One region of the Streptosporangium sp. NPDC002721 genome, then DNA from elsewhere that is predicted to be linked to it. Evidence: predicted binding sites of a transcription regulator. Region 1 holds the regulator's gene; each other region holds the start of a gene.
The links. The regulator LexA, encoded in region 1, represses DNA repair genes until DNA is damaged. The targets are predictions, from matches to a motif close to TCGAACANNTGTTCGA.
Positions count from the first base shown of each region.

Region 2: a site for LexA is predicted at 5,669-5,684, ahead of ruvC (crossover junction endodeoxyribonuclease RuvC). Genes of this name have one in related genera too.
Region 3: a site for LexA is predicted at 3,632-3,647, ahead of ACFYWM_RS00350 (SAV_6107 family HEPN domain-containing protein). Genes of this name have one in related genera too.

Region 1 covers NZ_JBIAQI010000015.1:114,626-124,924, forward strand. The annotation lists gene ACFYWM_RS22640 (vitamin B12-dependent ribonucleotide reductase) at 1-391, opposite strand, end outside; gene nrdR (transcriptional regulator NrdR) at 477-938, opposite strand; gene ACFYWM_RS22650 (LysM peptidoglycan-binding domain-containing protein) at 1,524-1,790, opposite strand; gene lexA (transcriptional repressor LexA) at 2,773-3,483, shown strand; gene leuS (leucine--tRNA ligase) at 3,789-6,257, opposite strand; gene ACFYWM_RS22665 (hypothetical protein) at 6,810-9,596, shown strand; gene ACFYWM_RS22670 (cytochrome P450) at 9,732-10,299, opposite strand, start outside.
Region 2 covers NZ_JBIAQI010000032.1:59,539-69,837, forward strand. The annotation lists gene pdxS (pyridoxal 5'-phosphate synthase lyase subunit PdxS) at 1-895, shown strand, start outside; gene ACFYWM_RS36840 (alkaline phosphatase D family protein) at 1,038-2,723, shown strand; gene pdxT (pyridoxal 5'-phosphate synthase glutaminase subunit PdxT) at 2,857-3,447, shown strand; gene ACFYWM_RS36850 (YebC/PmpR family DNA-binding transcriptional regulator) at 3,451-4,203, shown strand; gene ACFYWM_RS36855 (cation:proton antiporter) at 4,278-5,552, shown strand; gene ruvC (crossover junction endodeoxyribonuclease RuvC) at 5,717-6,301, shown strand; gene ruvA (Holliday junction branch migration protein RuvA) at 6,298-6,918, shown strand; gene ruvB (Holliday junction branch migration DNA helicase RuvB) at 7,076-8,134, shown strand; gene yajC (preprotein translocase subunit YajC) at 8,360-8,725, shown strand; gene secD (protein translocase subunit SecD) at 8,810-10,299, shown strand, end outside.
Region 3 covers NZ_JBIAQI010000001.1:69,658-79,956, reverse strand. The annotation lists gene ACFYWM_RS00365 (arginine deiminase) at 1-248, shown strand, start outside; gene ACFYWM_RS00360 (transcriptional regulator) at 821-1,315, shown strand; gene ACFYWM_RS00355 (PP2C family protein-serine/threonine phosphatase) at 1,533-2,663, shown strand; gene ACFYWM_RS00350 (SAV_6107 family HEPN domain-containing protein) at 2,938-3,384, opposite strand; gene ACFYWM_RS00345 (L,D-transpeptidase family protein) at 3,991-4,812, opposite strand; gene ACFYWM_RS00340 (YbaK/EbsC family protein) at 4,932-5,408, shown strand; gene ACFYWM_RS00335 (GNAT family N-acetyltransferase) at 5,722-6,270, shown strand; gene metF (methylenetetrahydrofolate reductase [NAD(P)H]) at 6,390-7,322, opposite strand; gene ACFYWM_RS00325 (polyprenyl synthetase family protein) at 7,753-8,820, shown strand; gene thiE (thiamine phosphate synthase) at 9,037-9,678, opposite strand; gene ACFYWM_RS00315 (Rv2175c family DNA-binding protein) at 9,656-10,030, opposite strand; gene ACFYWM_RS00310 (NAD(P)/FAD-dependent oxidoreductase) at 10,081-10,299, opposite strand, start outside.

The sequences.
Region 1 (10,299 bases):
CCAGGGCGTGCTTGAGCTCGTGGTCGAAGATCTCGGCGTCCTCGTCGGTGGCGAAGTAGCCGTGCTCGACCGCCGTACGCGTGTAGACGCCCACCACCCGGTCGACCAGCTGCTTGAGGCTCCACTCGCGCTGCGGGGTGCCGACCGCGCCGCGGAAGTACTTGGTGGTCACGATGTTGGCGGCGTTGACCGACCACGACCGGGGGAACTCGACGCCGCGCTGCTCGAAGTTGATCGAGCCGTCGCGCCAGTTGGTCATGACGACGTCACGGCGCTCCCAGGTCAGCTCGTCATAGGGATGCACACCTGGCGTGGTGAAGATGCGCTTCATCTTCAGGCCCTTGCGCGGCCTCTTGCTCCCACGTGCCACCGCGCCGACAGTCTCCGTCATGACTTCCCCCTCCTGGGGCTCCGCAGAGCCCACGAATCGGACCACACCAACGCGCCGCCTCAACCCCCGGCGCCCGGGGTCTGCATCAGTCCTGCTCGGTGGAGCGCTCCGCCCGGAGCCGCTCGATCTCCGCCTCGAAGTCGGCCAGGGTCTCGAACCCCCGATAGACGGAGGCGAACCGCAGGTACGCCACCTCGTCCAGCTCGCGGAGCGGGCCCAGGATGGCCAGCCCGACCTCGTGGGCCGCGATCTCGGCGCACCCGGTGGCCCGGATGCTCTCCTCGACCCGCTGGCCCAGCTGCGCCAGGGAGTCCTCGCCGACGGCACGCCCCTGGCAGGCCCGCCGGACTCCGGCGATCACCTTTTCCCTGAAGAACGGCTCCGTCACGCCGCTGCGCTTGCTCACCATGAGCAGGACGGTCTCCTGCGTGGTGAACCTGCGCCCGCATTCCGAGCACGTGCGCCTGCGGCGGATGGCCCCACCGTCCTCGGTGGCCCGGCTGTCGATGACGCGCGTGTCCAGGTGGCGACAGAACGGACAGTGCACGCGTGTCGCCTCCTTGAACTAACGGAACGGCCGACCTGTCTCACCTACCCACGGCGCGCACGCCCAGGCGTCCGCGCACACATCTTCGAATAGTCGAGATGCGGTAATGGAACCACAAGCTGTGGTGATGAGTTGCGATGCAGCCACTAGATGTTGTGGTCCAACCGTAGAAGTGCGCGACCATGAACGCAAGTTGAAACGACCTTGCGGGACGAAGTCGCTGATCAGCCCTCACATCGCGGCGTGTCGCCGCCGGGCGGGACCCCTCTCGTCCCGGACGCCCCTTCCCTCACACACGCCCCGGGCGATCCGTCAGACGGGACGCCCCGCCACACCTCTCCCCCACCCTTTCGGGCCCTTCCCCTACGTACGCCACCGCCTCGGCCCCGTCACGGGGAATCAGGACCCCGGCCCTTCGGTCCCCCCGGAGACAAGGACCCTAGACCCCCCGGCCCCGCTACGCGGGACAGGACTCCCGGCCCTACCGCGAAGGACAGGACTCCGCCCCTTCGGCCCCCTCGAAGACAAAGACCTTAGACCTCCCGGCCCCGCCTCGGGGACGAGGCCCTCGGGCCCCGGCCTCCCTCAGCGGACGAGGCCCTCGGGGAGGTAGAGCCGGGTCCCCGGCCGGACCTCGGGGCCGGACAGCCCGTTGAGGTCCATGACGCGACGGACCGTCGGGCCGGCGTCGGCCTCCTCCGTCAACGCGTCCGCGATCTCCCACAGCGTGTCGCCCGCGTGCACCGTGATCCGGGGCAGGCCCTCGAGATCGGGCCGCCCGCCCGCGGAGGCCATGTCGATGCGCCCGCCGATCCAGAGCACCCCCAGGGTGAACAGCGCGAGCGCCGCCACCACCACAATCCTTCCACGCCTGGTGAGCCGGAGCGGCCGCCGGACGGCCGCCGGACGGGTGGCGCCGGAACGGTGAGCCCGCACCACGGGCACCACCACCGCCCCCCGCGCCTTCCCCTGCCCGGACGCGCGTCCGGCTCCACGCACGGTTGCGCGCCCGGGTTCCCGGTTGCCCCCTCGTCGCGGCTCGCGGCCCGGCTCTCGACCAGGCCCCCGGCCTGACTCCCGGCCGGCTCGCCGCCCCCGCTCACGCCCGGACGCCCGCCCCGCCTCACGCTTGGAGCCCTGCCCCGCCTCATGCCCCGGGCCCTGTCTCGGCTCGCGCTTGGAGCCCTGCCCCGCCTCCCGCCCCGGCCCTTGTCTCGGCTCGCGCCCCAGGCCTTGTCTCGGCTCGCGCCCCGGCCCCTGCTTCGGCTCACGCCCGGGCGCCCGCTCGGCCCCCCGGCCGGCCCCTCGCCCGGACGCCCGCCCGGAGCCCTGCCCGGCCCCCTGTCCCGGCTCCACCGTGGAGCCCCGCGCGACCTCCGGCCCCGCTCCCACCTCAGCCCCTCGTGCGACCTTCCGCCCCAGCCTCGCCTCGGACTCTCGCGCCGCTTTCCGTCCCAGCCCCGCCTCAGACCCTCGTGCGGGCTCCGGCGTGGGGCCCGGCTCCGGATCCGGCTCCGGGCGCGGGGGCGGCACGAGCCTCAGGCGTGGCGCCTCCGATGATCTCTGCGCCGTCCGGGATCTCGGCGCGGTCCTGGATCGCGGTGTCGTCGTGGTCGGTTTCATGGTGACCCCCATCCCCTCGACCTGGCCGAACACATGTCGAAGAAAGATCGGCGAATCGAACACGATGTCGATCGAACTCCCGTACGATGTTGTACACCACAGCGTCGCCGATTTCGAGGACATTCGAACAATTGTTTGAATATGATCTTCGGCCAAGGTATGGTCGCTGTGTGCGACGTGTCAGATACAGACCGGGAGGCGAGGAGTTCGTATGAGCCAGCACAACGAGAACGGTTCGGCCGCCAGCGACCTGGCGGTTCGAAGGCGTGACTCCCTTGGCCTCACCCCCAGGCAGCGGAAGATCCTTGAGGTCATCCGCGATTCCGTGCAGCAGCGCGGCTATCCGCCGTCCATGCGGGAGATCGGCGAGGCGGTGCAGCTCACCAGCACCTCCAGCGTGTCGCACCAGCTGACGGCGTTGCAGCGCAAGGGCTACCTGCGGCGTGACCCGCACCGCCCCCGCGCCCTGGAGGTCCGCCTTCCCGGCGAGCCCGTGCTGTGGGTGGATCCCGACTCCGGTGAGGACGAGACCCCGGTCAGCCGCCCGACCGCCGCCTACGTCCCCCTGGTCGGCCGGATCGCCGCCGGTGGTCCCATCCTCGCCGAGGAGAGCATCGAGGACGTCTTCGCCCTGCCCAAGCAGCTTGTCGGCGAGGGCACCCTCTTCCTCCTCCAGGTGACCGGTGACTCGATGATCGAGGCCGCCATCGCCAACGGCGACTGGGTGGTCGTACGCCAGCAGCCGGTCGCCGACAACGGCGACGTGGTCGCGGCGATGATCGACGGCGAGGCCACGGTCAAGACCTTCAAGCGCAGGGACGGCCATGTCTGGCTCGTCCCGCACAATCCCAACTACGACCCGATCCCGGGTGACGAGGCCACCGTGCTCGGCAAGGTCGTCGCGGTCCTCCGCAAACTCTGAGCCACGGCCGCACGCTCTGAGCCACGGCCGCACGCTTGGGCCACGGGCCTCCGCAAGTTCCGGGCCACGGGTCCTGCGCAGGCTCTGACGCGGGCGTGCCCAGGGCAGGCCACGGACCGCTCCCCGCACCCGCCGAGCGAGCGGTGAGCGGCCACCTTCGGGACACGCCGCGTCCTGACACGAGTTCCACGCCCGCGCCTCCAGCCTCCACGCGACACGCCGGAGGACGCGCGACACGCCGGATGGGTGGTGTCCCGACATCGGGACACCACCCATCCGGCGTTCTCAGGGCCTCACCCGCCCGCCTACGGGACGATGTTGACCAGCTTGGGCGCGCGGACGATCACCTTGCGCGGCGCGCCGGACAGGAAGGGCCGGACCTTCTCCGACTCCAGGGCCAGCGCCTCCAGGTCCGTCTCGGAGATCTCCGGGGAGACCTCCAGCCGGTCGCGCACCTTGCCCGCGACCTGGACGACGCAGATGACCGACTCCTGGACCAGCAGCGCCGGGTCGGCCACCGGCCAGCCCGCGGTGGCGACCGAGGCGGAGTGCCCCAGCCGCTCCCAGCCCTCCTCCGCCACGTACGGCGCGACCAGGGACAGCATGACCGCCAGGGCCTCGGCGGCCTCCCTCACCGCCGGGTCGGCGGCGCCGGGGCCGGAGTCGATGGCCTTGCGGGTCGCGCTCGTCAGCTCCATCATGCGGGCCACCGCGACGTTGAAGCGGTGGGAGTCGACCAGCTTGGTGACCTCGTCGATGGTGTGGTGGACGACCTTGCGCAGGTTCAGGTCTCCGGCGGTGACGTCCGCGCCGGGAGCCGAGGCCGCTCCGGCCTCGGCCATCACGCGGAACGCGCGGGCCAGGAACTTCTGCGACGCCGCCGGTGAGACGTCGGCCCAGTCGATGTCGTCCTCGGGCGGCCCGGCGAAGACGACGGTCAGCCTGACCGCGTCGACACCGTAGGCGTCGATCTGCTGCCCCAGGTCGACGCCGTTGCCCAGCGACTTGGACATCGCCTTGCCCTGGTTGATGACCTGCCCCTGGTTCAGCAGGCGGGTGAAGGGCTCGACAAAGTCGATCATCCCCATGTCGTGCAGGACCTTGGTGAAGAACCTGGCGTACAGCAGGTGCAGCACGGCGTGCTCGACGCCGCCGATGTACTGGTCGATCGGGCCCCACCGGCGGACGCGCTCGACGTCGAACGGACCGTCCTCGTACGCCGGGTCGACGTAACGCAGGAAGTACCACGACGAGTCGACGAAGGTGTCCATCGTGTCGGTGTCGCGCTTGGCCGGGCCGCCGCACTTGGGACAGGAGACGTTCACCCAGTCCTCGGCCGAGGCCAGCGGGGAGACGCCCTTGGGCGCCAGGGCCTCGCCGCGCATGTCGGGCAGGGTGACGGGCAGCTGGTCGTCGGGGACGGGCACCTCGCCGCAGTCGGCGCAGTGGATGATCGGGATCGGGCAGCCCCAGAAGCGCTGGCGCGACAGCAGCCAGTCGCGCAGCCGGAAGTTGACCGTGAACCGTCCGGTGCCCCGCTCGCTCAGCACCTCGATGATCTTCCGGATCGCCTCGGTCTTGCCCAGGCCGTCCAGCGGGCCGGAGTTGACCATCGCGCCGTCACCGCTGGTGGCGATGCCGGTCTCGCCCGGGTCGGCCAGGCCGGTGTGCACGACCACCCGTACCGGCAGGTCGAAGGCGCGGGCGAAGTCCAGGTCGCGCTGGTCGTGCGCGGGCACGGCCATGATGGCGCCGTGGCCGTAGTCGGACAGCACGTAGTCGGCCGCCCAGACCGGCATGCGCTCGCCGTTGACCGGGTTGACGGCGTACCGGCCCAGGAAGACGCCGGTCTTCTCCTTCTCGGTGGACAGCCGGTCGATGTCGGACAGCTTGGACACCTCGACCCGGTAGGCCTCGAACGCCTCGCGCCGGTCGTCGGTGACGATCTCCTCGGCCAGCGGCGCGTCCGGGGCGACCACGAAGAAGGTGGCGCCGTACAGGGTGTCGGGACGGGTGGTGTAGACGGTGACCGGCTCGTCGCGGCCCTCGATCACGAAGTTGACGTCGGCGCCCTCGGACCGGCCGATCCAGTTGCGCTGCATGGTCAGCACGCGCTCGGACCAGCCGCCCTCCAGCAGGGCCATGTCGTCCAGCAGCCGGTCGGCGTAGTCAGTGATCTTGAAATACCACTGGGTCAGCTCGCGGCGGACGACCTCGGCGCCGCAGCGCTCGCACTTGCCGTCCTTGACCTGCTCGTTGGCCAGCACGGTCTGGTCGTTGGGGCACCAGTTGACCAGGCCGCCCTTGCGGTAGGCCAGGCCGCGCTCGAAGAAGCGGTTGAACAGCCACTGGGTCCACTTGTAATACGAGGTGTCGCTGGTGTGCAGGCGGCGGGACCAGTCGAAGGAGATCCCGTAGCGCCTGTAGGAGTTGGCCTGGGTCTCGATGTTGGCGTAGGTCCACTCCGCCGGGTGCGCGTTGTGCTTGATCGCGGCGTTCTCGGCGGGCAGGCCGAAGGAGTCCCAGCCGACGGGGTGCAGCACGTTGTAGCCGCGCTGGACCCAGTAGCGGGAGATGACGTCGCCCAGGGCGAACACCTCGGCGTGCCCCATGTGCAGGTCGCCCGAGGGGTAGGAGAACATGTCGAGCATGTAGCGCCGCTCACGCGGGTCGGCGGGGTCGTCGGAGGCCCGGAAGGGGTCCAGTTCCTCCCACCTGCGCTGCCACTTGACCTGCAGGGCCTGCGGGTCATAGTGCTGCTCGTCGCTCTGCATGTCGGCTCGCTCGCTCACGTCGGTTTCCTCGGGGTGTGTCTGCGTGGATGGTCTGACCCGTCCGGCCCAATACAAAAACCCCCCGCTCACGCGGAGGGCAGCCGCATCGGCAGGGCGCTCAGGGACGGGGACGCCGATGCGGCCCGATAAGCAGGGTCGCGGCACGCATAGACCAAGACTATCGCAGCCCGCAAGCCGTATTCGTGGCCAGGGAAAACGGGGCCGATCACGACAACCGGGGGACAGGATCCGGCCGGCTCGGCAGAATGGGGGTTTCCGCACCGGCCGGGAGAACGAGACTCGATGGCTATACGCCTGTTGTGACCTCGTATGTCTCTCGCGTTTACTCTTTTAACCGTGGCACATTCAGCAGAGCCGGGGCAGGGCCCGGATCCGATGGAGGTCGGCCTGCCCATGCAGGATCCACCGACCGACCCCACCGGACTCCAGTTCAGGGGGGCGTTCTCCGGTTTCCCTGCGAGCCCCCCCGTCTCACGTGAGACCATGCCCAATACGCCTAATTCGGGCACCCGCGCGGGAGGTAAGGAAAGCATGGCCTCGGAGCAGTCCAGCCAGTCCCACCTGCCTTCGGCATGGCCGGAGGCTGCCGAGCCGTCGCCCTCGCGGCCGAACGACCCCCTCGGCTCCGGTGCCCGGCCGTCCCGCCCCCAGGACGAGCCGCAGGGCGGCAACGGCTCCTCGTGGCAGACCTCACCCGGCGGCGGCCCCTCCTCCGGAGGCAGGCCCCAGAGCCCCCAGCCCCACGACGACGGCCGTACGCCGAACCCGCAGGCCGACGGCTGGGCCCAGGCGACCGGCCCGCAGAACAACGGCTGGGCACAGGCGTCCAACCCCCGCAGCGACAGCTGGTCGGAGGCCTTCAGCCCGCGCAACAACGGCTGGGCGCAGGCGTCGAACTTCCAGGGTGACAGCTGGTCCCAGGCGTCCGGCCCCCAAGGATCCGTGCAGGGGTCCGGTTCACAGGGTGACGGCTGGGCGCAGGCATCGGGTTCCCAGGGGTCCGGCTCCCAGGGTGATGGCTGGTCCCAGGCATCCAGCCCGCAGGGGCCCGGTTCGCAGGCCGACGGCTGGGCGCAGGCGTCCGGCCCCCAGGACGCCGACAACCGGCACCAGACCTCCCCCGGCAACGGCTGGCCTCAGCCCACCCCCTCGCAGGACGGCTGGGCGCAGGCCTCCATGCCGTCCAACGACGGCGGCCGTACGCAGAGCCCGCAGGCCGACGGCTGGGCCCAGGCGTCCGACCCGCGCAACGACGGCTGGGCGCAGGCGTCGACCCCCCAGGGCGACGGCTGGGCGCAGGCATCGGGTTCCCAGGGGTCCGGCTCCCAGGGTGATGGCTGGTCCCAGGTATCGGGTTCCCAGGGGTCCGGTTCGCAGGCCGACGGCTGGGCGCAGGCGTCCGGCCCCCAGGACGCCGACAACCGGCACCAGACCTCCCCCGGCAACGGCTGGCCCCAGCCCACCCCCTCGCAAACCCAGTCCCAGTCCCAGTCCCAGGACGGCTGGGCGCAGGCCTCCGCGCCGTCCAACGACGGCGGCGCCCCGTCCTCCCCGAACAACGGCTGGCCGCAGTCCGCCCCGTCACAGGACGGCGACACCCGGCACGCCCCCACCCCTCAGGCCGACTCGTCCAACGGCTGGGCGCGGGCCACCGCGTCGCCCGACGCCGGCTGGCCCAGCACCACGCCCCACGACGACGGCCGCGCGCAGAGCCCGCAGGCCGACGGCTGGGCCCAGGCGACCGGCCCGCGGAACAACGGCTGGGCACAGGCCTCCGATCCGCAGGGGTCCGGCCCGCAGACCTCCGCACCGCAGCCCTCCACACCGCAGGGGGACGCGCACCGGCAGGGTTCCGGCACGACGGCGGGCGAGACGCGGCAGCCCACCGGACCGGGGCACGACACCCCCGCCTGGCCCCCGGCACAGCCGGCGGAGAACAACGCGTGGCCGCCCTCACCCGCGCAGGCGGGGAACGCCCAGTGGCCGCCCACACCCCCGGCGGGCGGGCACGCGTGGCCTCCGGCCTCCTCCCCGGGGAACGGAGGTCCCGCTGACGCGCAGACCTCGGCGTTCACCCCCTCGTGGGCGGGCGCCGACGCTCCGGCGGCTCCCTTCGGGGGCGCTCAGCCGGGCCTCGCGCAGGGAGGTGCCCAGGGCGCCCCTTCCGGTGCCGTCCCCGGCGGCCCCCCTTTCGGAGGCGCCTCACCTGACGGCGGCACGGACGACGGAAACGGCCGGCGCAGCTACGGCGTGCCGGACAACCCCGCGATGTGGGCCCTGGCGGCGAACGCGGCGGCCACCGGCGCGCCCTCACCTCAGGCGACCCCCCTCCACCCCGGAGCGGCCGGCTCCCCGCCTCCGCCCCAGCCCGGCCAGCCGGGTCAGCCGGGTCAGCCCGGACACTCGGGCCACCCCGGTCAGCCCGGCCACCCCGGTCAGCCCGGACATCACCTGAGCCGCGACCCGTCCGACCCGAACAGGCCGTTCGTCACCGCGGGCCAGATCAGCGGCCCGAAGACACCCCCGCCCGAGCGCCAGCAGGAGCTGTGGAACACGGTCTTCGGTGACAACTACCAGGCCATCGAGGACGAGGACGAGGAGCAGGGACGACCGGTCTGGATCTTCGCGCTGGCCGGGTCCGTGGCCATCGCGCTGCTCGGCGCGGTGCTCTGGGCGTTCCTGGCCGGGCCGCTCGCCGGCGGCGAGGAGATCGCCTCCGACCCCAAGCCCTCGGCGACGGCCACCAAGAAGCCCGCCAAGCCCGCCGCCGTCGGCCGCCTGCCGCGTTTCACCGGCGACGCGTCGCCGGTGGCCGGCACGCTCACCGACCAGCAGGCGGGCATCACCCTGGCACAGCTCGGCGCCCCCTGGCGGCAGGACCAGCGGCCCAGCGTGCCCACCACCTACGGCTTCACGACCCGCCAGTACCTCCCGGCGGGTACGGACTCCACGGGCAAGACCCAGTTCGCGCAGCTGATGTCGGGCCCGCTCTCCCCGCGTCTGAAGAGCAAGTACACCTCGCCGGAGAACCTCGCACCGGTGATCAACGCGGTGGCCTCCAGCGGGCGCAACAAGTTCTTCCCCGAGGACAACACCGCCCGCAAGACCGCCCAGCAGACCCTGTCGGTGAACGGCCTGCCCGGTCAGCTCGCGGCGTACGAGATCACCTCGGGCGACTCGAAGACGACCATGGTCGTGGCGGCGGTGAGCACCGGCGCCGACCTGCCCTCGATCGTCTACATGTCGGTGCCGGACAGCAAGAAGGAGCTGCTCCCCGACATCAACACCGTCTTCAAGTCGATCCGCGCGGCGGGGTAGCGACACCCCACGGGCCGCGCGGCGGGGTGAGACCCCGAGGGCCGCGCGGCGGGTGGTGACCGTCGCGGGCCCGGCGGGCTCCGAAGGCCGCTGAAGCCGCCGAAGGCCACGAAGCCGCTGAAGGCCACGGAGAGCTCAGAAGGTGCACTCCATCCGCTTGATCCCGTTGATGAAGCTGGAGTGGAGCCGTTCGGGAGCGCCACCCTCGATCGTCGGGACGCGGCGGAGCAGCTCCCGGAACATGACGGTGATCTCGCGGCGGGCCAGGTGGGCGCCGAGGCAGAAGTGCGGCCCCGGGCCGCCGAAGCCGATGTGGGGGTTGGGGTCACGGGTGATGTCGAAGCGGAGCGGGTCGGTGAAGACGCTCTCGTCGCGGTTGGCGGCCCAGTAGTAGAACACCACCTTCTCCCCCGCGCGATAGAGGTTGCCGTTCATCTCGTGGTCGCGGGTGAGCTTGCGGCGCATGTAGTTGACCGGTGAGGCGAGGCGGACGATCTCCTCGACGGCACCGGGCAGGCGCCCGTCGAGGTCCCGCAGCAGCAACTCGCGCTGGTCGGGGTTCTCGGTGAACAGGCGCAGGCCGTGGGAGATGGCGTTGCGGGTGGTCTCGTTGCCCGCCACCACCAGCAGGATGAAGAACGACCCGAGCTCCTGCATCGTCAGCTTCTCGCCGTCGATGTTGGCGTTGACCAGCGACGAGGTG
Region 2 (10,299 bases), on a different contig from region 1:
AGTCAGCGAGACGACCGTCACCGGAACCGCCCGGGTCAAGCGCGGCATGGCAGAGATGCTCAAGGGCGGCGTCATCATGGACGTCGTCAACGCCGAGCAGGCCAAGATCGCCGAAGACGCCGGCGCCGTCGCCGTCATGGCCCTTGAGCGAGTGCCCGCCGACATCCGCGCCCAGGGCGGCGTCTCCCGGATGAGCGACCCCGACATGATCGACGGCATCATCTCCGCCGTCTCGATCCCGGTCATGGCCAAGGCCCGCATCGGCCACTTCGTCGAGGCCCAGGTGCTCCAGTCGCTCGGCGTCGACTACATCGACGAGTCCGAGGTGCTCACCCCGGCCGACTACGCCAACCACATCGACAAGTGGAAGTTCACGGTGCCCTTCGTCTGCGGCGCGACCAACCTGGGTGAGGCGCTGCGCCGCCTCACCGAGGGCGCGGCGATGATCCGCTCCAAGGGCGAGGCCGGCACCGGCGACGTCTCCAACGCCACCACCCACATGCGCAAGATCAGGGGCGAGATCAAGCGCCTGGGCTCGCTGCCCGAGGACGAGCTCTACGTCGCGGCCAAGGAGCTCCAGGCGCCGTACGAGCTGGTCGCCGAGGTCGCCAGGACCGGCAAGCTGCCGGTCGTGCTGTTCACCGCCGGCGGCATCGCCACCCCTGCCGACGCGGCGATGATGATGCAGCTCGGCGCCGAGGGCGTGTTCGTCGGCTCGGGCATCTTCAAGTCCGGCAACCCGGCCGAGCGCGCCTCCGCGATCGTCAAGGCCACCACCTTCTACGATGACCCCGACGTCATCGCGAAGGTCTCCCGCGGTCTGGGTGAGGCCATGGTCGGCATCAACGTCGACGACATCCCGGCCCCGCACCGGCTGGCCGAGCGCGGCTGGTAGGGCGGACGGGCCCGCGAGGCCGGGCACAGGGCGATCTCCGTCACGGAGATCGCCTTTTTCCTGACAGGGGGAGTTAACTCCGCGGTCATGGTGCTCCGCGAGGCTGACGGGCGTTCGTGCCCGATCACCCGGGAGGTTTCCCTTGTCGAAGTTCACCCGCCGGTCCTTCCTCGTCACCGGTATCGCGGCCGGCGCGGCGGCGGGCATCCCCGCCACCGCCGCGTACGCCGGTCCCGAGCCGGCCCAGGAGAGCGCCGCCTCCCTGGCCTCCCGGGGCCTGCGCTCGGACCCCTTCACGCTCGGCGTCGCCTGCGGGGACCCCGACTCCGACGGCTTCGTGATCTGGACCCGCCTGGCGCCACAGCCGCTCGCCGAGGACGGCCTGGGCGGCATGCCCGCCCGCCCCTTCCCCGTGGAGTGGCACGTCTACGGCGACGAGAGGGGCCGCCGCGTGCTGCGCCGGGGCGTGGCCGTGGCCACCCCCGAGTGGGGCCACAGCGTCCACGTCGAGCTGAACGGGCTGCCCTCCGACAGGGACTACTGGTACCGCTTCAAGGTCGGCCCCTACCTCTCGCCGATCGGCAGGGCCAGGACGGCCCCGCACGCGTTCTCCTACGGCTCGGCCCTGGCGATGGCCTTCGTCTCCTGCGCCCAGTACGAGCACGGCTACTTCACCGCCTACCGCCGCCTGGCCGAGGAGCGGCCCGACCTGGTCCTGCACCTGGGCGACTACCAGTACGAGTACCGGCGCGACACCTACACCATCCCCGGCGGCAACATCCGCCACCACGAGGGGCCCGAGACCGAGAGCCTGGCCAACTACCGCCAGCGGCACGCCCAGTACAAGACCGACCCCGACCTGCAGGCCGCGCACGCCGCCGCCCCCTGGCTGGTCGTCTGGGACGACCACGAGCTGGACAACAACTGGGCCGACGAGGTGCCCGAGAAGCCCGAGGTGCCCCAGCCGAACTTCCTCGCCCGGCGTGAGGCGGCCTTCCGGGCCTACTACGAGAACATGCCGCTGCGGCGCGCCTCCATCCCCCGGGGCGTCGACATGCAGCTCTACCGGCGCGTCCGGTGGGGGAGGATGGCCACCTTCCACATGCTCGACACCCGCCAGTACCGCAGCGACCAGGGCTGCGGCGACGGCTACGACGACTGCCCGGCGGCGGTCGACCCCGCCCGCTCGATCACCGGAGACGCCCAGGAGCGCTGGCTGCTGGAGGGCATGCGCCACTCCGGGGCGCGCTGGGACGTGATCGGCCAGCAGGTCTTCTTCGCCCAGCGCGACAACAACGCCGGGCCCGCGAAGATCACCAGCCAGGACGCCTGGGACGGCTACGTCGCCTCGCGGCAGCGCATCACCCAGGGCTGGGTGGACGCCGAGGTGCGCAACCCCGTGGTGCTCACCGGCGACGTGCACGCCCACTGGGCGAGCGACCTCAAGCTCGACTACGACGACCCCACCACCCGCACGGTCGGCTCCGAGCTGGTCGCCTCGTCCATCACCACGGGCGGCGACGGCCTCGACTCGGACCCGGCGACCCACCCGTACCTGACGATCAACCCGCACCTGAAGTTCTACAACAACCAGCGCGGCTACGTGATGACCCGGATCGAGCGCGACCTGCTCACCGCCGACTTCAAGGTGCTGCCGCAGGTGACGCAGCCGGGCGCGGCGGCGCACACCAAGGCGACCTTCGTGGTCGAGGACCGGGTTCCCGGCGTGCAGCGGACCTACCTGCGCCCGGTCGACCCCTCGGCCGCCAGGACCCCGGCCGTCGACTGGATCCAGGAGACCGTGGACCTGGAGACCAAGCGCCCCTGACCCTCGCCCACCGCCACGGGCGCCCCGGCGGATCCTCGCCGGGGCGCCCGTGCCGCGTCCGGCCGGGATTTTGGGCCCCGCGAGCGGTGGCCATACGCTGAAGGGGCAATTCACCCGCACGGAAGGACCATCGGTGACCAGCGTCCCCACGATCGGAGTCTTCGCGCTGCAAGGAGACGTGCGCGAGCACGTGCGCTGCCTGGAGGCGGTGGGTGCCAGAGCGGTCACCGTACGGCGCCCCCGCGAGCTGGAGGCGGTCGACGGCCTCGTCGTCCCGGGCGGGGAGTCCACCACGATGTGGAAGCTCGCCGAGACCTTCGAGCTGCTCGAACCGCTCCGGATGCGGATCAAGGCGGGCATGCCCGCCTACGGCTCCTGCGCCGGGATGATCATGCTGGCCGACCGGATCGAGGGCGGGATCGAGGGCCAGCAGACGATCGGCGGCATCGACATGGTCGTGCGCCGAAACGCCTTCGGCCGCCAGGTCGACTCCTTCGAGGCCGACATCGACTTCGCCGGCCGCGGCGACATGCGGGCCGTGTTCATCCGCGCCCCCTGGGTCGAATCCGTGGGTTCGGACGTCGAAGTGCTGGCGCTGGCCGAACCTGGGGATAGGATCGTCGCGGTCCGCCAAGGACCGTTGCTCGCCACGTCCTTCCACCCGGAACTTACCGGGGATGTCGGTGTGCATTCATATTTCGCTGAGATGGTGAGGGAGCTCTAGGCGATGTCCGGCCACTCCAAATGGGCGACGACGAAGCACAAGAAGGCCGCGCTCGACTCCAAGCGCGGCAAGCTGTTCGCCAAGCTCATCAAGAACATCGAGGTCGCGGCCCGGACGGGCGGCCCCGATCCGGACGGCAACCCGACGCTGTACGACGCCATCACCAAGGCGCGCAAGAGCTCGGTCCCGATCGACAACATCGAGCGCGCCCGCAAGCGCGGCGGCGGCCTGGAGGCCGGCGGCGCCGACTGGCAGACGATCATGTACGAGGGGTACGCCCCCGGCGGCGTCGCGGTGCTGATCGAGTGCCTCACCGACAACCGCAACCGCGCGGCCTCCGAGGTCCGCGTCGCGCTGACCCGCAACGGCGGCTCGCTCGCCGACCCCGGCTCGGTGTCCTACATGTTCAACCGCAAGGGCGTCGTGCTCGTCCCCAAGGGTGAGCTGGGCGAGGACGACGTGCTGACCGCGGTCCTCGACGCGGGCGCCGAGGAGGTCAACGACCTGGGCGACCAGTTCGAGGTCGTCTCCGAGGCCACCGACCTCGTCCCGGTCCGCAAGGCCCTGCAGGAGGCCGGGATCGACTACGACTCGGCCGAGTCCAGCTTCATGCCGACGATGAACGTCCCGCTCGACGAGGACGGCGCGCGCAAGGTCTTCAGGCTGATCGACGCCCTGGAGGACAGCGACGACGTGCAGAACGTCTGGGCCAACTTCGACGTCTCCGACGAGGTCATGGAGAAGCTCGACGCCTGACCCAGGTGGTTACGGTGTGATCTCGTATTGTCCGCGAGGTTTGTCCGTGTGGTCACGGGCATATCACGCGGACAATGGGCAATCCTGACCTGATCTTTGCCGTGGCGGGCGTCGCCGCGCTGCTCGCGGCCACGCTGCCCCGGCTTCTCAACCGGCGTCCCTTCTCGCTCCCGCTGGCCTGCCTGCTGGGCGGCCTCCTCCTCTACGCGCTGCCCCTGGAGCTGCCGGACCCCGATCCGGTGGCCCACCGGGCGCTGATCGAGCACGCCACCGAGATCTGCGTGCTGATCTCGCTCATGGGCGCGGGGCTGGCCATCAACCGGCCCTTCGGGCGGCGCGACTGGTCCTCGACCTGGCGCCTGCTGGGCTGGACGCTCCCGCTGACCGTCCTCGCCGTGGCCGCCGCCGCGTACGGCCTGCTGGGCTGGCCCCTGGCGGCGGCGCTGCTGCTGGGCGCGGTGCTCGCGCCCACCGACCCGGTGCTCGCCTCCGACGTGCAGGTCGGCGAGCCCGTCGACTCGGAGAAGGCCGACGACGAGGTCCGCTTCACCCTCACCTCCGAGGCCGGTCTCAACGACGGCCTGGCCTTCCCCCTGGTGTACGCCGCGATCGCGCTCGCCGTCAGCGGGGGCGTCGGCTGGATCGCCGAGTGGACGCTGGTGGACCTGCTCTACCGGTGCGCCGCGGGCGTGGTGTGCGGCCTGCTGATCGGCAAGGGCCTGGGGCGGCTGTTCTTCCGCGCCCAGAAGTCCGACCTGCGGCTGGCCGAGCACCGCGACGGCTTCGTGGCGCTGGCCGCGACGTTCCTGGCCTACGGCCTCACCGAGCTGGTGCACGGGTACGGCTTCATCGCGGTGTTCGTGACCGCCTGCACCATCAGGGCCGCCGAGCGCAGCCACGGCTACAACGGGGTGCTGCACGGCTTCATCGAGCAGATCGAGCGGTTGTTCACCGCCTGGCTGATCGTGCTGCTCGGCGGCTTCGTCGCGGTGGGCGGCCTGTCCGCGCTCACCTGGCAGGGCGCCGCGGTCGGCCTGTTGCTGCTGCTGGTCATCCGGCCGCTGACCGGGTGGCTCGCCGAGCTGGGCGGCAGGGCGGGGCCGCGCGAGCGCGTCGCGACGGCGTTCTTCGGCATCCGCGGCATCGGCTCGCTGTTCTATCTCGCCTACGCCCTCGGCCAGGCCGACTTCGGCGTACCGGCCGAGGAGCTGTGGGCCGTGGTCGCCTTCACCGTGCTGGCCTCGCTGGCGATCCACGGCATCTCGGCCTCGCCGGTGATGAACCGCCTGGACCGGCTGCGGGACAGGAAGAGCGACGAGGACACCGAACCCGCCGCCCAGCACCTGTGACCCGGGAACCCGCCCCGGCCTGTCGAAGTGCCCGTCGGCGAGCCCGTCGAACGGGCCCTTCGACGGGCCGGGGGGAGAGCCGTGCGCGGGCCGCTCCCAAGCGGTAGAGTCTGCCACCGAACAGGTGTTCGGCGAGCGGAGGCGTGTCGGTGCGGTTGCCCGAGTTGCGGGTGATGGGGGTCGATCCCGGGCTTACCCGGTGCGGGCTCGGCGCCGTCGAGGGGCGGCCCGGCGCGCCGCTGAGCCTGGTCAAGGTCGGGGTCGTCCGCACCCCCGCCGACGACGAGATCGGCGCCCGGCTGGTGGCGATCGAGGCCGGCATCGAGCAGTGGCTCGACGAGGTCCGGCCCGACGCGGTGGCCGTGGAGCGGGTCTTCGCCCAGCACAACCTCAGGACCGTGATGGGCACCGCGCAGGCCTCCGCCGTGGCGATCCTGTGCGCGTCCCGCAGGGGCCTGCCGGTCGCGCTGCACACGCCCTCCGAGGTCAAGGCCGCGATCACCGGCAGCGGCACGGCCGACAAGCAGCAGGTCGGCACGATGGTGACCCGCCTGCTGCGGCTGGACGCCATGCCCAAGCCCGCCGACGCGGCCGACGCGCTCGCCCTCGCGATCTGCCACGTGTGGCGGGGCGGGGCCCAGAGCAGGCTGGCCGAGGCCGCCGCGAAGGCGGCGGGCGCCACCACGACCCCCGCCGCCTACTTCCGCGACCGCGGCAGGGCCGGACACCCGAGAGGAGGCGCCAGGTGATCGCCTCGGTGCGAGGACAGGTGACCGCGCTCACGCCCGGCGGGGCGGTCGTCGAGGTCGGCGGGGTGGGAGTCCTCGTGCACTGCACGCCGGGCACGCTGGCGACGCTCAGGACGGGCGAGGAGGCCAGGCTGGCCACCTCGCTGGTGGTCCGCGAGGAGTCGCTGACCCTGTTCGGCTTCTCCACCGACGACGAGCGCGGCATCTTCGAGATGCTGCAGACGGCCAGCGGGGTCGGCCCCAAGGTCGCCCTGGCGATGCTGGCCGTGCACACCCCCAACGCGCTCCGGGTGGCGGTGGCCTCCGCCGACGTCAAGGCGCTGACCAGGGTCCCCGGGGTGGGCCCGAAGGGCGCCCAGCGGATCATCGTCGACCTCAAGAACAAGCTCGGCACGCCCGAGGAGGCCGTCAGCGCCGCGCTCGACGGCCGCGCCGTCGCGCCCGCCTGGCGCACCCAGGTCCACTCCGGGCTCGTCGGCCTGGGCTACTCGGGGCGAGACGCCGACGAGGCGGTCGCCGCCGTCGAGCCGCAGGCCGACGCCGAGCTGGCCGAGGGCCGCACCCCGCAGGTGGGGGCCCTGCTCAAGGCCGCGCTGCGCGCGCTGAGCGTGCGATGAGGGGCCCTGCTCAAGGCCGCGCTGCGCGCGCCGAGCGTGCGATGAGGGACGAACGCGCCGCAGGGGGACGTACGCCGGGAGATGCCGGAAGGAGCCGTCGCGCGGTGCCCGAAGGGCTCGGGCGGTTCCGCGACGCGGCGAGCAGGGGAGGGGCGGCGTGAGTTCCGACCGTGATCTGGTGTCGCCGGACGCCGAGGGCGACGAGAGATACATCGAGGCGGCCCTGCGGCCCAAGCGGCTGGAGGAGTTCATCGGCCAGGCGCGGGTGCGCGAGCAGCTGTCGCTGGTGCTGCAGAGCGCGCTGCGGCGCGACCGGCCGCCGGACCACGTGCTGATGAGCGGCGGCCCCGGGCTGGGCAAGACCACCCTCGCGATGATCATCGCGACCGAGCTCTCGGTGCCCCTCCGGATCACCTCCGGGCCCGCGCTGGAGCGGGCCGGCGACCTCGCGGCGATCCTGTCGACCCTCTCCGAGGGCGAGGTCCTGTTCATCGACGAGATCCACCGGATGGCCAGGCCCGCCGAGGAGATGCTCTACCTCGCGATGGAGGACTTCCGCGTCGACATCGTGGTGGGCAAGGGGCCGGGGGCGACCGCCATCCCCCTGGAGATCGCCCCGTTCACCCTGGTCGGGGCCACCACCCGGGCCGGCATGCTCCCCGCGCCGCTGCGCGACCGCTTCGGTTTCGTCGCGCACATGGAGTTCTACGGGGTCGACGAGCTGGAGAAGGTGCTGCACCGCTCCTCGCGCCTGCTGGGCGTCACGCTCCCCGGCGACGCCGCCCGCGAGATCGCCGGCCGCTCCCGCGGCACCCCCCGCATCGCCAACCGGCTGCTGCGCCGGGTCCGCGACTTCGCCGAGGTACGCGCCGAGGGCGTCGTCACCAGGGACGTCGCCTCCGCGGCGCTCAACCTCTACGAGGTCGACGCCGAAGGGCTCGACCGGCTCGACCGGGCGGTGCTCGGGGCGCTGCTGCGCAAGTTCGGCGGCGGTCCGGTGGGCCTGTCGACGCTGGCGGTCGCGGTGGGGGAGGAGCCGGAGACGGTCGAGGTGGTCGCCGAGCCGTTCCTGGTGCGGCAGGGGCTGCTGGCCCGCACCCCCCGCGGCCGGGTGGCGACCGCGGCGGCCTGGACCCATCTGGGGCTGGTGCCCCCGCCGGACGCCTTCGGCGCCTCGTTCCTCATCGATCTTGAGGATGATCCCGGGCGCGTCTAACGTTGGGAGTCGGTAGGGAAGTCGTACAGGATTGATCACAGATCGATGACAACTGTATCGAAATGGGAACTTCCCTGCGCGCCTGAACGTGACTTCGTTGCCGCGCTCTTAACAGCTCGCCTAAACTCCCAGCCTTGGATGGCTGTGTAGGCTGACGTGCTGAGCGGCGTGGCCGTATGTGACGTCCGGCTTCCGCCGGTCAATCTCAAGAGAGGGAGCGGCCCTGTGGGCGGCAACTATTCGAGCCTGATCATGATCGCTCTCATGGTCGTGGTGTTCTACTTCCTGCTCATCCGGCCGCAGCGCAAGCGGCAGCAGGAGCAGGTCAAGATGCAGAACAGTCTCACGCCGGGCACCGGCGTCATGACCACGACGGGTCTCTTCGCGACCGTGGTGGCCATCGACGCCGACGACGTGATCCTGGAGATCGCCCCCGGCGTGGAGACCCGCTGGGTCAAGGCGGCCATCGGCCGTGTCCTGGTTCCGGTTGACGACGCGGAGGAGGAGAATGTCAAGGCTGTCGACCACGATGTCGTGGTGACGGCGGAACAGCAGGGTGCAGACCACGACACGACGAGCAAGAAGCCGTGAGTGGCCTCACCTCCAACCCCCTATAACCGAAAGAACTGACGACCAGTGGCCCGACCGACCAGCGGCCAGAGCAGACCGGGGCGCATGCTCCTGGTGCTTCTGGCGATCATTCTCGCCATGGGCGGGGCGATGCTCCTCAACAAGGCGTACACGCCGGAGTATGGCCTCGACCTCGCCGGCGGCACGACCGTGACGCTGCAGCCCGTCACGCCGAACGGGAGCGCTCCCTCGCAGGAGAGCCTCGACCTCGCCGTGAACATCATCCGTGAGCGGGTGAACGGCAGCGGCATCTCCGACGCCGAGGTCGCCAAATCCGGCGACAACATCGTCATCTCCGTTCCCGGAGCCGGCCAGGAGGAAGTCGTCAAGCTGGTCGGCACCACCGCGGAGCTGAGGTTCCGCCAAGTGCTGGCGATCGGGGCCGGGTCGCCTCCGCCCCCGGGGCAGCTCTCCACCCAGGCGCCGACGCCGACTCCCACGCCCAGCGCCTCCGGGCGCAAGGGGAACAAGGAGTCCAAGCCCGCCGGGTCGGAGACCCCGAGGCCGGACGCGACCGCCGCGCCCGACACGGGTGCCACCCCGGCCGGGCGCGCCCTGTCGTCGGCGCTCACCAACCCGAGCCCCGGCGCCACCACCGCGCCCTCCGCCGAGCCGAGCGGCGACAAGTCCGCCAAGCCGGGCAGCAGCGCGGCCCCCGACGCCAGCGCCCCGCCGACGGCCCCGCCCGCGGCGCCCGAGGACCCCATGGCGGGCGTCGACACCGCCGGGATCGACCCCGCGGCGCTCAAGCGGTTCGAGACGCTCGACTGCGCCAAGGACGCCGGCGTGGGTGCCCAGGACGCGCCCGACAAGCAGTACGTCGGCTGCAGCCAGGACGGCAGCACCAAGTTCGTGCTGGACAAGGCGGCCGTGACCGGCACCTCGATCGACAGCGCGTCCTCCGGCGTCGACCAGACCACCGGTGAGTGGCTCGTCCAGCTCGCCTTCAAGGGCCAGGGCCCCGACCAGTGGTCGAAGGTCACCACCACCGCCTTCAACTCGCAGGCCCCCCGCAACCAGGTCGCCATGGTCCTCGACGGCGTGGTCATCTCCGCGCCCGTCATCCAGGAGCCCATCACCGGCGGCCGGGCGCAGATCTCCGGCAGCTTCACCCAGGTGACGGCCGACGAGCTGGCCAACCAGCTCAAGTACGGCGCGCTGCCGCTGAAGTTCGAGAAGAGCTCCATCGAGGAGGTCTCCTCCACGCTGGGCGCCGACCAGCTGCGCGGCGGCCTCATCGCGGGTGCGATCGGCCTGCTGCTGGTCGTCATCTACTCGATGCTCTACTACCGCGGCCTGGGCGTCGTGTCGGTGCTGAGCCTCGTGGTGGCCACGATCGTCACCTACCAGTCCGTCGTGCTGCTCGGCGCGTTCGCGGGCTTCCGCCTCTCGCTGCCGCACATCATCGGACTGATCGTCTCGATCGGTATCACCGCGGACTCGTTCATCGTCTACTTCGAACGGATCCGCGACGAGATGAAGGAGGGCCGGCGCTCGCTGCGCACGGCCATCGAGGTCGCCTGGGTCCGCGCCCG
Region 3 (10,299 bases), on a different contig from region 1:
TGGACGACATCAAGGTCCTCAGCGCGAAGCAGGACGTGTACGCCTCCGAGCGGGAGCAGTGGGACGACGGCTGCAACGTGCTGGCCCTGCGTCCCGGCGTGGTGGTGGCCTACGAGCGCAACACCACCACCAACAACCACCTGCGCGAGAACGGGATCGAGGTCATCACGATCCGGGGCAGCGAGCTCGGCCGCGGCCGGGGCGGCCCGCGCTGCATGAGCTGCCCCCTCGAACGCGACGGCATCTGACGTCCCTCACGACGACCGCCCTTCACAACGGCCGCCCCTCGCAACGGCCGCCTCTCACGACGGTCGGCCCTCGCGACGACCGGCCCTCGGGACCCGGACGGCGGCCGGGGCGGCACGGGGGCCCGGACCGGCACGCGGGCACGCCTCCGCCCGTACGGGACCGTCGCACCGAGTGTTCCCCGCCGCCGCGTCGCCGCCGTGCCGTTCAAGATCATACGCCCGTCGCCACGCCCGGGGACGACGTCCCCCGGGATCCCGGAGAAGCGGCGGGAATCTTGCCGAAGTGCCGTAAAAACCGGAGGTTTCGCGATGCGGGGTAGGACAAGTGCGGCGTTTGAGGCGGATCCCACCGGACCGGATTCGGCATCTTTTTTCCAATCAGCTTGACCTTAGGCGCCCACAGCTTTACCGTCACTGTCCGTAACCACACCTCGTGGCGTTATCGGGTGAACCCCGACGCATCGGTCACCGAAGGTGCCTACCCCGGGCGCCAACCCGGTGAACGGGGCATAAGTTGCGAGGTAGCACAATCAAGTTGAGAGCACTACATAACAGAGCCGGGGGGCCACACCATGCCGTCTGAGTACGCCAAGTCGCTGGGTGCACGACTCCGCGCCATTCGCACCCAGCAGGGCCTGTCCCTGCACGGAGTCGAAGAGAAGTCCCGTGGGCGCTGGAAGGCGGTCGTCGTCGGCTCCTACGAGCGTGGCGACCGTGCTGTCACCGTGCAGAAGCTTGCCGAACTGGCTGATTTCTACGGAGTGCCGGTCTCGGAGTTGTTGCCGGGAGGGGCCGCTCCGAGCCCCCTGGGCCCGACACCGAAGCTTGTGATCGACCTTGAGCGTCTCGCCCAGCTCCCCAAGGAGAAGGCGGGCGCGCTCGCCCGTTACGCGGCCACCATCCAGAGCCAGCGTGGCGACTACAACGGCAAGGTGCTGTCCATCCGCCAGGAGGACCTGCGCTCCCTCGCCGTGATCTACGACAAGTCCCCCAGCGAGCTCACCGAGGAGCTCATCAGCTGGGGCGTCCTGGACCCGGAGGCTCGCCGAGCCGTCGAGTCCTTCTGACGACCCCTGACCGGTCGTGGGTGCGCCGGAACCGGCGTGCCCACCCCGCAGAGATTCCCGGCTCTCAGCAGAACGTGCTCTTCGTCCCGCCCCTGGCCACCGCCATTGTGGTAGGAAAAGGCAAACACGCGTTTAGCGAGATGTGGTGGTCATGGCTTCGAGAGATGATCGGCTCGATCACTCTCGATCAAGCCGGAAGAACCGCCTCGGCGCCGTCATGGCGTCCCTGGGGTCGACCAAGACGCGCGCCTTCCTGCGGTTGCTGACCTCGATCGGCACCACCAAGACCCAGGACACCCTGAAACTCCTGCCGTTCGTCGTCATGGCCGTGGTGGCCCTGATCGACTTCGGCTCGGGCCCCACGTCCGGCCTCCTGCCGCTGCTCGCCCTCGGCCCGGCCTTCGCCAGCGTGGCGTGCGGCCTGGCCCGCACCACGGTGGTCGGCGTCGTCGCCCTGGTGCTGTGCTTCGCCCTCGGCGTCTACAACGACATCCTCTGGATGCCCCGCACCGACATCACCCTCCTCGCCATCCTCGGCGTCACCGTGGCCAGCGTGCTGGCCAGCGCCGGGCGGCTGCGCCACGAGCACCAGCTCGCCGACGTGCGCTCGGTGGCCGAGGCCGCCCAGCGGGTGCTGCTGCGCCCGGTGCCCCGCCGCGCGGGACCGGGCATCGGCGTGGCCGTCTCGTACACCTCCGCCACGGCCGAGGCCAGGATCGGCGGCGACCTGTACGAGGTCGTCACCACTCCGCACGGGGTGCGGATCATCGTGGGAGACGTCCAGGGCAAGGGCCTGGAGGCCGTGGAGACGGCCGCGGTGGTGCTCGGGGCCTTCCGGGAGGCGGCCCACGACGAGAGAACGCTCCAGGGCGTCGTGGCGCGCCTGGAGAACGCCCTGACCCGCGAGCTGTCCGGCGAGCAGTTCGTGACCGCCGTGCTGGCCGAGATCAGCGGCGGTTCCACCATCACCGTCATCAACTGCGGCCACCCGGCGCCCATGGTGCTCGACGCCGAGGGCGGGATCTGGTTCGCCGACCCGCCGGACGAGGCGCTCCCGCTGGGCATGAGCGCCCTCAAGGCCAATGAGCCGCAGCCGCACCACATCCCGTTCGAGCCGGGCGACCAGGTCCTCTTCTACACCGACGGGGTCATCGAGGCGCGCGACGGGGAGGGCGAGTTCTACCCGCTGCTGGAGCGGGCGCACCTGCTGGACGGCGACGACCCCCAGGGCTCCCTGGACGCCCTGCGCGCCGACCTGCTCGGCCACGTGGGCAGGCCGCTGGGCGACGACGCCGCCATGCTCCTGCTGCGCCACCGCGCCGCCCGCCAGAACTCCACGGCGGCGTGAGAGCGGCCGGCACGGGAACGGGCGACATGGAGACGACCCGCCCGAGGACGAGCGGCGTACGAACGGGCGCCTTGAAGACGGGTCGCTTGACGAGCGACGTACGAACGGGCACCTTGCGGACGGGCCGCTTGAGGACGGGTGGCCCGGGGGCGGGCGACGCGAAAAACGTCCCCGTACGTCCCGCGCCTGCCCGGGAGGACCGGTGGCACCGGGACGTACGGGGACGGCGCCGGTGAGCCCGAACGGCGCCCCCGAACGGGAAGCCGCTCCGGCTCTAACCGGCTAGAGGGACCTGGCCGGGGAGCATGGGCTGGCTCGGCACGCCGAGCAGCCTCTCCACGGTGGTGACGAAACGCTCCGCCTCGGAGACGAGCTCCTCCGCGTCGCGCGAGGACACCGTGCGGGTCAGGCCCGCCTCGGCGGCGGCCCGCTTGGCCGCGCTCGTCTCGAAGTAGGGTGCCCACTCGGCCAGGCGGGGCTCGGCCTCGGGCAGCAGCTCCCAGGCGCTGCGCAGCCTGCGCCTGCGGCCCTGCATCGGACGGGGACGGGCCGCCAGGACGGCAGCGGCCGCCCTGAGCGCGGCGAGGTGGGCCGCGACGTAACGCGCGGCGGAGGTCCGGGCAGCGGCGGCCTCTTCGAGGCAGTCGCGCGCGTCTGTGAGGTGCGCCCGCACCGTGGGGGACAACCGGGGCCCACCGGAATCGCTGAGCCGAGGGATCATAGTGCTTCAGCCTCCTTGGTCGCAAGCGGCTCCGGCGTTTTCGCCGGTGGTATCACACTCGCAGACCCCACCGACAAATCCACCGGACGGCCGGACGAGGAGCTTCCCCTCTCCCCGCCCGTCCTGACCTGGCCCGATCGTCTCCGCCGACGACGAGGACCTGATCGGCCGCCCTAGGACACGAGCCGCGAGCCCCGTGTCATCACATCGAACATAAATTCGATCACTAACACTGTCAAGTAAAACGGCGAACAAAAGTTCGATCTTCGGGTGTGTAAGCGCGCGAAGGGCCACCGGGAGATCGGTACGTGGGTGCGCGGAGGACCTTGGGGAGATCGGCGCGCAAGAGCACGCGACGCCCTGAGAAATCAGCACGGGAGCGCGCGAAGGGCCATCGGAAGGTCTGCGTGCAGGGACACGCGAGGCTCCGGAGAGATCGACGCGGGAGCGCGAAAGAGCACCGGAAGGCCGGCACGTGCCGAAATGCGAGGCCCCGGAGAAATCAACGCGTGAGTGGACACGAAAGGGCCCCGGGAGATCACCGTCTCCCGGGGCCCGGTTCACGACCGGCGGGGTCACTCCCGCCGGATCGCCTGTTCGACCGCCCTACCGGACGAACCTGCCCCGGACGTGCACCGGAACCCCGGTACCGAGCAGGCCGGGCAGGACCTCCGCCACGTGCATCGGCAGCCGTACGCAACCGTGGGAGGCGGGCGCCAGCGGCACCGAGAGCGCGCCGTGGAAGGCGATGCCCCCGTTGAAGAAGATCGGGTTGTAAAGCTGGCCCAGGTAGGACTTGTGCCAGCCGTCCCTGCGCCAGGTGGTCTTGTAGTCGCCCGTCGGCGTGCGGGCGTCACCGCAGAAGCGCTGCGACCTGCCCTCCCAGGTGGCCGTCTCGCAGTAGGAGACGCCGCTGCCGGAGGACGTGTGGCTGATCAGTTTCACCGCGCCGCCGACGTAGAGGACCATCACCTGCTTGGCGAGGTTGACCTCCACCCGGGTCGGCTTCCCGTTGGGGACGAGCACCTTCGGCGCCAGCGGGGCCTCCAGGGCGTCCCAGGTCCTGCGCGCCACGGTGCTGGTCGGGGTGACGCCGTTGACCTTCTGGAAGGCCCAGACCGCCGCCAGGGTCGCCCCGCCGTAGCGGCCGTCGATCCTGCCCGGGGCGTAGCCGAGCTCGGCCAGCCGGGTCTGGAGCACCTTCACCGTGGCGCCCTTCGCGCCGAGCTTGAGCGTCTTGCCCGGTGCGGCGAACGGGCTCGCCCCCGTCGCCGTGCCGGACGTGCCCGCCGTGACGGCCGAGGAGACCGGGGAGGCCGAGGTCTGGGCCGCGGCGGCGCCCGCGGAAAGGGTGACGCCCGCGGAAGAGAGGAGTACGGCCCCCGCCGTCATCAGTGCGGCCACTCCCCGCCGCTGTCCAACCCCCACTTTCAATCAACTCCTCATATCACTATGGATCGGGTCAAGGGACCATAGCGCACGGCTTCCCCGTGCAGGACGCCGGTTATGAAGCGGCAATCAACGGTCAATCTGTTTAGAGTGGCCGCGTGCCAGAAAAGTTGCATCCGAACATCGAGAAGGTCGCCGCCGTCCTGCGCGAGCACGACGTTCCCGGCGAGATCGTCATCTTCGCGGAGGCCACTCCGACCGCCGCCACCGCGGCCGCGCAGCTCGGCTGCGAGGTCGGCGCCATCGCCAACAGCCTGATATTCGACGCCGACGGCGAGCCGCTCCTGGTGCTGACCAGCGGAGCCCACCGGGTCGACACCGGCCTGATCGCCAGGACGGCCGGCGTGGCGAAGGTGAAGCGCGCCGACCCCGCCTTCGTACGGGCGGCCACCGGCCAGGTCATCGGCGGCGTCGCCCCGATCGGCCACCCCGCGCCGGTCAGGACGCTGGTCGACACCTGGCTGAGCAAGCACGAGGTCGTCTGGGCCGCCGCCGGCCATCCGCACACCGTCTTCCCGACCTCCTTCGAGGAGCTCGTCCGCATCACCGGCGGGGTCCCCGTCGAGGTCGAGTGAAGACTCCCCGCGTCGCCTGAGCCCCGTACTCCCAGAACACCCCGTACTCCCGAAACACCCTGCACTCCTGAAACACCCTGCGCACGAGACGCCGTGACCATGGCGCGGTGCCGGGCGAGGTCCGCACGCCGTCGCGCGAGCCGCGAGGGGCCGGTCAGGCTCCTCGCGGGCGGGTCCGCGAGGAGAGCGGGAGCGGCCGGGAAACCTCCGGGCGAGCGCCGGGCACCGCTCCCGCGCCTCGGGGAGAGCACCGGGCACCGCTCTCGCGCCTCGCGCCGACCCGCGCCACGTCCGCCCTGCTAGGGTGCGACGCGTGATCGGACTGCGACGGATCGGCCCCGACGAGTTCACACTCCGGCTGGACGCGGTCCTCCGCGTCTACACCGAGGCGATGAACCCGCCCGCCGACCAGATCGCCGGGCGCAGGCTCATCATGGGAAACCACGCCACCCATCCCGCCTTCACCTGCCTGTTCGCCGAGCTCGCCGACGGCACGCCGGTGGGCATCGCCTACGGCTTCCACGGGGTTCCCGGCCAGTGGTGGCACGACGTGGTCAGGCGGGCCCTCGTGGAGAGACACGGCGAGGGCAGCGCCCGCGGCTGGCTGGGCAACGCGCTGGAGCTCGCCGAGATCCACGTCCACCCCGACTACCAGGGGAAGGGCATCGGCCGGGCGATGATCACGGGTATGTGCGCGGGCCGCCTGGAGCGCACCGCCGTGCTGTCGACCCGCGACCAGCCCACCGCGGCCCGGCACCTCTATCGGAGCATCGGCTTCGTGGACCTGCTCACGCAGTTCGTCTTCCCGGGCGGGAACGAGCGCTACGCGATCCTCGGGACCCCGTTGCCGCTGGGCGGCTGAGCCACCGGACGGCGACTCCGGGCACCCGCCGGCGGGATGCCCTCCGGGTCCGGGCGCACCGCGTACGCCCGCGACGAGCCCCTGGCGGCCGGGCAGGCCGCCGGGGGGACACCGCGGCGTCAGACGGACAGCGGAGCGGGCTGCGACGTGTGATCGAGGGCCTGGAAGACCTCGCGGGTCGCGCTGGAGCGGTTGAAGGTGATGAAGTGGATGCCGGGCACGCCCTCGTCGAGCAGGGTCTGGCAGAGCTCGGCGGCGTGCTCGATGCCGAGGCTGCGCACGGCGGCCGGGTCGTCGGCGACGGCCGCGAACCTCTCGGCCACCTCCGGCGGGAACGGCGCCCCGGAGAGCTGCTCGGACCTGGCGATGGTGCTCATCTGCGTGACGGGCATGATGCCGGGGATGATCGGCGTGTCACAGCCACTGGCCGCCACCCGGTCGCGCAGCCGCAGGTAGTCCTCCGCGCGGAAGAACATCTGGGTGATCGCGTAGTCGGCGCCCGCGCGGCACTTGCGCACGAAGTACTCGGTGTCGGAGTCGATCGAGGCCGACCTGGGGTGCTTGTACGGGAAGGCGGCCACGCCCACGCAGAAGTCGCCCGACTGGCGGATGAGCCGGACGAGCTCCTCGGCGTACTGGACGCCCTCGGGGTGGCGCACCCACTCGCCCGTCACGTCGCCGGGCGGGTCGCCCCGCACGGCGAGGATGTTGCGCACGCCCGCCCCCGCGAAGCGGCCGATCAGGTGGCGCAGCTCGCGGACGGAGTGGTTGACGGCGGTGAAGTGGGCCACCGGGGTGAGCGTGGTCTCGTGGGCGAGCCGCTCGACGATGTCGACGGTGCGGTCACGGGTGCCGCCGCCGGCGCCGTAGGTGACGGACACGAAGGTGGGGTGCAGCGACTCCAGCTCGCGGACGGCACGCCAGAGCTGGCGCTCTCCCTCGTCGGTCTTCGGCGGGAAGAACTCGAAGGAGAACGAGCGGGCACCGGCGGCGAGGAGCTCGCGGACGGTGGCGACACGATCGGGGAGGACAGATGCGCGACCCAGAGCCATGGGGCAAGGATACTTCCCCGGCCGCCCGAGTGCCCGATCAGATCATCTTCGCCGCCCGCAGAACGACCTTGTGGCAATTACCGCGCAAAACAACCACCCCTCTAGATCGAAATGTCCCCTTGGACCGTTAATCTCATTACCTGACCTCCTCCCGCCGCCGAAGGCGGGGGATTCCAATTTTCATAGATTGGGTTTCCTGCCTCGCCGCCAGTCGCAAGGAACCCGGAGGTGTCGTGCCCCACATCGGCTCCACAGGCGTTCCACCTCTCCACCGGCCACCCCTGCACCGGGCCGGCGGAGAGGATCTTGTCGATCATGCGTACGGTGGTCGATGTGTCATCACCGCCGGTCAGGTTGCTGTGACGTACGGCGACATGCCGCGTTTTCCCCCCAGAGCTGAAGCCCAGGGTCTCCACACTGGAGGTATTCGATGATCACTTCTGCAGCCGCGCTGGACACGATCCGGTCCGAGGTGGACCGCTCCCTTCGGCAGTTCGTCGAACGGCAGCGCCCGCAGGTCAGCGCCCCGGAGCTTGCCCCGCTCGTGTCGGCGGCCGAGGATTTCCTCTCGGGCGGCAAGAGGCTGCGACCCGCCTTCTGCTACTGGGGCTGGCGTGGCGCGGGCGGGGACGACGATCCCGCGCTCTTCGCCGCCGCGGCCTCGCTGGAGCTGCTCCAGGCCAGCGCCCTGGTGCACGACGACGTGATGGACGCCAGCGACCTGCGCCGGGGCATGCCCTCGGCGCACCGCAGGTTCGAGGAGCTGCACAGGCGGGCGGGCTGGCACGGCTCGGCCGAGCAGTTCGGCGAGGGGGCGGCCATCCTGCTGGGCAACCTGATGCTCATCTGGTCCGGTGAGATGTGGCGGAACAGCGGCCTGCCCGCCGACTCGCTGGCGGCGGCGCAGAAGGTCCACGACGACATGCGCACCGAGCTGATGTGCGGGCAGTACTTCGATCTGCTGGAGCAGGCGCACGGCGAGGGCACCTTCGACAGCGCGCTGCGGGTCGCCCTCTTCAAGAGCGGCAAGTACTCCGTGGAACAGCCGCTCCGGCTCGGCCTGGTGCTGGCCGCCCGGGGCAGGGAGCCGTGGATCGACCGGCTCTGCGAGGAGTACGGGCAGTCCGTGGGCATCGCCTTCCAGCTGCGCGACGACATCCTCGGCGTGTTCGGCGACCCGGACGAGACCGGCAAACCGGCCGGTGACGATCTTCGCGAGGGCAAGCGGACCATGCTTATCGCCCGCACGCTGGCCGTGGCCTCGGAGTCCCAGGCCCAGGTGGTGCGCACCACGCTGGGCGACCCCGGCCTGGACGAGGCCGGAGTCGACCGGCTGCGCCGGATCATCGAGGAGACGGGGGCCCTCGTGGCGTGCGAGGACCTGATCAAGGGATATCTGGAGAACGCCCTGGGCTCGCTGGAGGGCGCCCCGATCCTTCCCGAGGCCCGCGCGGCCCTGGCCGACCTCGCGGTGGCCGCCACCTCACGGCGGACCTGATCGCGGCGGACCTGATCACGGCGGACCTGATCACGGCGGACCTGATCACGGCGGACCTGATCACAGTGGACCTGGCCGAGACGGACCCGGGCGCGCGCCTGACCGGGCCCGCGCCAAGCACGCGACCAGCCCGGCCCAGAACGGGCCATGACCGAGCTCACCGACCGGGCGGGCCGCCCGGCGAAGGACGCGCTGTCCTCGCCGGGCGGGAGGACCTCAGGCGGGGGCGGCCAGCCTCCGCTTGAACTCCTCGGCCGCCGCCTTGGGGTCGTCGGCCTCGGTGATGGCCCGCACGACCACGATCCGGCGCACACCGTACGACATGACCTCGTCCAGGTTGGCGAGGTCGATGCCGCCGATGCCGAACCAGGGCCGGTCGGTCTCCAGGGCCGCGGCGTGCCTGAGCAGGCCGGGGCCCGGGGCGAACCTGCCGGGCTTGGTGGGCGTCGGCCAGATCGGGCCGCAGCAGAAGTAGTCGACACCGGGCTCGACGGCCGCGGCGGACGCCTCCTCGGGGGCGTGAGTGGAACGCCCGATGAGGATGTCGTCGCCGAGCAGGTCGCGGGCGACCGGCACCGGCAGGTCGTCCTGGCCGAGGTGGAGCACGTCGGGACGGATCGCGTAGGCGATGTCGGCCCTGTCGTTCACGGCCAGGAGGGTGCCGTGCCGGTCGCAGGCCTCGCGGAAGACGGCGAGGAGATCGAGCTCCTCGCGCGCCTCAAGCCCCTTCTCGCGCAGCTGCACGATGTCGACCCCGCCCGAGAGGGCGGCGTCGAGGAAGTCCGCGAGGTCTCCCCGGTCACGACGCCCGTCCGTACAGAGATACAGGCGGGCGTCAGAAACCGAGGGCCTGGGCACGTCTCTTCACCTCGGTGTGGCGACCCGCCACGATCGCGTCGACGGGCGAGCCCGGCAGCGTGTCGTCGGGGGTGAAGAGCCAGCGCAGGGATTCGACGTCGTCGTATCCGGCGTCCAGGAGCACCGTGAGGGTGCCGGGCAGGCCCTTGACGACGTCGTCTCCGGTGAGGAAAGCGGCGGGGACCTGTGGCTCACCGCCGCCCCTGCGCACTCCGATGAGCTTGCGGTCCTTGAGAAGTTGCTTGGCGCGACCGGCGCTCAGGTTGAGCCTTCTGGCCACCTCGGTCAGGGTGAGCCACTCGCCCACCAGCTGGTCGGTTTCCCGGTCGATCTGCGCAACAGAAAGCGTCACGAATCCACCACTACCACATCGAGCCCTTCGCCAAACACCTGGCGGCGAGGTTACGCCACCGTACAATCGCGCAACGCTATCGCAGGGTCGGCGAGGCGATCGACGTCGAGGCGCTGGCCGCCCTCGATGAGGCGGCGCCCCTGGACGAGATCGCGGGGGCGGTTGACGGAGAGCACCGCGGTGAGCCGGTCGTCGTCGGTCACCCAGCAGATCGCCCACCTGGGCTTGCCCTCGGCCGCCGGGTCGCCGCGCGTGATCAGGCGGGCGCC